DNA from 2 places in the Arthrobacter sp. JSM 101049 genome. Region 2 is predicted to be linked to the other one. Evidence: predicted binding sites of a transcription regulator. Region 2 holds the regulator's gene; the other holds the start of a gene.
What was found. Region 2 encodes HrcA, which represses chaperone genes, less so after heat shock. Its sites were predicted from a motif close to TTNGCACTCGNNNNNNNCGAGTGCNAA; they were not measured.
Positions count from the first base shown of each region.

Region 1: a site for HrcA is predicted at 1,571-1,597, ahead of groES (co-chaperone GroES). Genes of this name have one in related genera too.

Region 1 covers NZ_JBGFFC010000001.1:277,522-279,999, forward strand. Annotated here, with positions in the region: gene groL (chaperonin GroEL) at 1-1,068, opposite strand, end outside; gene groES (co-chaperone GroES) at 1,133-1,429, opposite strand; gene AB8M85_RS01195 (hypothetical protein) at 1,636-2,076, opposite strand; gene AB8M85_RS01200 (SAM-dependent methyltransferase) at 2,187-2,478, shown strand, end outside.
Region 2 covers NZ_JBGFFC010000004.1:156,689-159,166, forward strand. Annotated here, with positions in the region: gene AB8M85_RS12850 (DUF3097 family protein) at 1-365, opposite strand, end outside; gene hrcA (heat-inducible transcriptional repressor HrcA) at 541-1,554, shown strand; gene dnaJ (molecular chaperone DnaJ) at 1,615-2,478, shown strand, end outside.

The sequences.
Region 1 (2,478 bases), on a different contig from region 2:
GTCAGAATCTGTGCGCTCGATCTCGGCCTTGAGCTGTGCCACGCGGTCGTCGACGTCGGAGGCCTCGCCGGCGCCGTCCACGATCGTGGTGTTGTCCTTGGTGACCGTGATGCGGCGGGCGGAGCCGAGGACCTCGGTGCCGACCTGGTCCAGCTTCAGGCCGAGGTCCGGGGACACGACCTGGGCACCGGTGAGGATCGCGATGTCCTGCATCATGGCCTTGCGGCGGTCGCCGAAGCCCGGGGCCTTGACGGCCACGACGTTCAGCGTGCCGCGCAGCTTGTTCACGACCAGGGTCGAAAGCGCTTCGCCGTCGACGTCCTCGGCGATGATGAACAGCGGCTTGTTCGCCTGCAGGACCTTCTCCAGCAGCGGCAGGAAGTCCTGCACGGAGGAGATCTTGCCGGAGTTGACCAGGATGAGGGCGTCCTCGAGGACGGCTTCCTGGCGCTCGGCGTCGGTGACGAAGTGCGGGGACAGGTAGCCCTTGTCGAACTGCATGCCCTCAGTGATGGTCAGCTCGGTCGAGGTGGTGTTCGATTCCTCGATCGTGATGACGCCTTCGGCGCCGACGGTGCCGAACGCCTTGGCGAGCAGTTCGCCGATCTCGTCGTTCTGGGCGGAGATGGCCGCTACGTTGGCGACGTCCTGGCCCTCGACGGGGCGGGCGTTCTCGGCCAGGCGGGCGGCGACGGCCTCGACGGAGGCCTCGATGCCGCGCTTGATCTCACCGGGGGCTGCGCCGGCCGCAACGTTGCGCAGACCTTCCTTGACCAGAGCCTGGGCGAGCACGGTGGCGGTGGTGGTTCCGTCGCCGGCGACGTCGTTGGTCTTGGTGGCGACCTCCTTGGCGAGCTGGGCGCCGAGGTTCTCGTAGGCGTCGTCGAGCTCGATCTCGCGGGCGATCGTCACGCCGTCGTTGGTGATCGTGGGGGCGCCCCACTTCTTGTCCAGGACCACGTTGCGGCCGCGCGGGCCGAGGGTGACCTTGACGGTGTCGGCCAGCTTGTTGATGCCGGCCTCGAGCGCCTTGCGGGCGTCGTCGTTGAATGAAAGCTGTTTAGCCATGCTGCTACTCCTTGGTAACCGCATGAAGCCCCGACCTTTGCGGCCGGGGCTTCACACTGGGGAACTACTTGACGACGATGGCCAGGACGTCGCGGGCCGAGAGCACCAGGTACTCCTCGCCGCCGACCTTGACCTCGGTGCCGCCGTACTTCGAGTAGATGACGACGTCGCCCTCGGCGACATCGACGGGAACGCGGTTGCCGTTGTCGTCAACGCGACCCGGGCCCACTGCCACGACCTTGCCCTCCTGGGGCTTCTCCTTGGCGGTGTCCGGGATGACCAGGCCGGAAGCCGTGGTCTGCTCGGCCTCGAGCGGCTGAACAACGATGCGATCCTCGAGAGGCTTAATGGAGACCGACATGCGGATCTCTCCTTTGCGTGAGTTACCAATGGTTACGGGGCCGTTGGGGTGTACCAACCGTCGTCGCGGTGCCAGCTGGCAAGTACCTCAGGCTATTAGCACCCGATGGGTTCGAGTGCTAATACAGACTCTATGAGGTGACTGGCACTCGGTCAAGGCGAGTGCCAAGATGCACGACGGCGCGATGTCGCCGCAGGGCTTGGCCGTTATGCCTTCCGGCTCCGCTGGATCCCCCAGGCACCGATGCACATCCCGGCGAGGCAGACCAGCAACACGGCCACGAATCCGCCGACGGGGATGGACAACAACTCTCGTGCCGCCGCGGCCTCGAGACCGGAGCCGAAGTAGTCGCGGCCCGAGCGGATGTAGGAGCCGGTCAGGACGGCTTGGAGGACCCAGGCTGCGATGAGCGACAATCCGGCGACTGCTCCGATGGCCAAGGCTGAATACAGCACGACCCGGAATCCGACGGCCGGACCTCCGGACGGCACGATCGTCCCGTCGTCACGGGCGCCGGCGGCGACGGCCTCTGGAAAATGTTCGAAGAACCCGTCGTGCGTACCGGCCCCTGGCTGGGGGTCGTCGGCGGCGGGTGGTCCGGACGGCCCGGTCCCCGTCGGACGCGCGGCCTCATCGATCGGTGTCATGTGGCCAACGGTACTCCCCGGCCGCTCATGACGCGGGCAGGCGGTACGTCGGCGCAACCGGTCCGCATCCCCGCGTCACGGCTCGGCGGCGCACGGCTACGCTTGAAGGCATGCCTTCCCCTGCGCCCGCCACGGAAAACCTTGCCGCCGTCCTCACCCCCGAGGGGTTCGGCCTGCTTAATTCCCTGGCTGCCGACGCCGCCGCGACCGACCGGGCCGCCCTGGAGCTCAACCTGCGCCTGCGCAAGGAAGGGCATGATGCCGAGTTGGTCACCGCCGTCGTGCACCAGGCCCGGCTCCGCGCCCAGGGAGCCCTCAAGCTCGGCCCGTTCGCCTCGCATATGATCTTCACCCGTGCCGGACTGGAACAAGCCACCCGTCTGAACGTCGCGGCCCTGCACG
Region 2 (2,478 bases):
GCGTCGTGCTTGCCCTCGACCCAGATGCGGCTGGCCAGGGCAGTGCGTGCCTTCAGCTTCTCGACCCGGACCGATCCGGAGGCCGTGCGGGTTGCGGAGGCCGAGGCCGCTGCCTGGGGTTCGGTGACCTCCACGGGCTCGCCTTCGAGCAGGAACCCGAAGCCGGTGGGGAAGGAACGGGTCTTGCCCCGGCGGTCCTCCAGGACCACCAGGCGCATCCCGCCCGAGCGTTCGATCCTGACCACTTCACCGACCCATCCGGACTGGACGTCTTCCAGGAGCAGGCCCAATGCGGCCGGTACGCGGCGCAGCTCGCGGCGCTTCGGCGCCGACAGGTCCTGGGCGCCCCACTGGTGGATATCCATTCCTGACAAGGCCTTTCGGTGGTGGTGGCGGCCGAGGCGTCGGTCCGCGGCGCCATGGGCGCGCGGCCACCATGCTAACAACAGCGGAATCGTATTAGACTTAGCACTTAGGCGTGTCGAGTGCTAAGCGATGCCGCCTGCCACGTCCGTCCGCCACGAGACCCAGGAGGATCGAATGTCCGTGCCACGACGCCTCGAGGTCCTGCGGGCCATCGTGGAGGACTACGTCCACTCCCGCGAGCCCGTCGGATCCAAGGCCCTGGTCGAGCGACACCAACTCGGCGTGTCGGCGGCCACCATCCGCAACGACATGGCGGCCCTGGAAGAGGAGGGGCTGATCACCGCGCCCCATACCTCGGCCGGGCGGATCCCCACCGAACACGGTTACCGGTACTTCGTGGACCAGATCGACGCGGTTCGCCCGCTCTCGCACGCCGAACGCCGTGCCATCCAGCAGATGCTCGAGGGGACCGACGACCTCGACGAGGTCCTTGACCGCACTGTGCGCCTGCTGGCGCAGTTGACCAACCAGGTCGCTGTCCTCCAGGTCCCGCAGTTCAGCGACGCCACCGTGCGCCACATCGAACTGGTCGGGCTCGGCGCCGGTCAGGTGCTGACGGTCCTGATCACCAACACCGGCAAGGTCGACCAGCGGGTGGTCGTGGTCCCCCCGGAGACCAGCGACGAATCGCTGGCGAGCCTGAAGTCGGCCTTCCTGGCCGCGGCCTCCGGGCAACGCCTGCAGGCCCTCGGCGAGGTGGCCGGCGCGGCGTGCGAACACCTGCCGCAGTCCCTGCGGGCGCCCGGGAGGATCCTGGCCAGGGCGCTGGGGTCGCTGGGCGACAACTCGATGATCGACCGCATCATCATGGCCGGAACCGCCAACCTCGCCCGGTCCACCGGGGACTTCCCCCTGACGATCACCCCGGTGCTCGAGGCCCTCGAGGAACAAGTGGTCCTGCTGCGGCTGTTCTCCGAGATGGAACAGGACGCCCGGGGCATCGCCGTGCAGATCGGCCGGGAGAACCTCTACGGCGGCCTCGCGGAGACCTCGGTGGTCGCCACCGGCTACGGGCCGGGCTCCTCGGCCAAGGTCGGCGTCCTGGGCCCCACCCGCATGGACTATCCCACCAGCATGGCGGCCGTCCGCGCGGTCGCCCGATACCTCTCGCGCATCCTGGCCGGTTGACGGTCCGGGAACGCGGGGAACCAGCATGTACAGAATGTCGGAAAGGACACAGCACACACTGTGAGCAGCCATTACGAAACCCTCGGCGTCGCGCGCGACGCCTCCGCCGAGGAAATCAAGAAGGCCTACCGGAAGCTGGCCCGCAAACTCCACCCGGACGTGAACCCGGGCCAGGACGTTGCGGACCAGTTCAAGGCGGTCACCCACGCCTACGAGGTGCTCTCCGACCCGCAGAAGCGCCAGGTCTATGACGCGACCGGCAACGAGAACGGCACCGCCGGCGGCGGTGGAGGCGCCGGCGGTTTCGGCGGCTTCGGCGACATCTTCGAGCAGTTCTTCGGCGGCGGCCAGGCCCAGGGCCCGGCCTCGCGCACGCAGCGCGGGCGCGACGCCCTGGTAACGGCGACGATCGAACTCAAGGACGCCGTCCAGGGCACGGTCTACACGCTCGACATCGAAACCGCCGTGACCTGCACGGTCTGCAACGGCAGCTGCTGCCAGCCCGGCACCTCCCCGGAGACCTGCACGATCTGCCACGGCCAGGGCCAGGTGCAGCGCCCGGTCCGTTCCTTCCTGGGCCAGATGATGACGGTCGAGACCTGCAGCGCCTGCCGCGGCTTCGGCACCATCCTGCCCAGCCCGTGCAACGAGTGCATGGGCCAGGGACGCGTCCGCGAACGCGTGAGCAAGCAGCTGAAGATCCCTGCAGGTGTTGCCACCGGCACGCGCATCCACCTGGCCAGCCAGGGCGAGGCCGGCCCCGGCGGTGGCCCGTCCGGGGACCTCTACGTGGAGATCAACGTCAAGCGCCATCCGGTGTTCGAACGGGAGGGCAACGACCTGCACGCGACGCTGCGCATCCCGATGACCGCCGCCGCCTTGGGCACGGAGATGAAGCTCGACACCTTCGATGGCGAGCAGGAG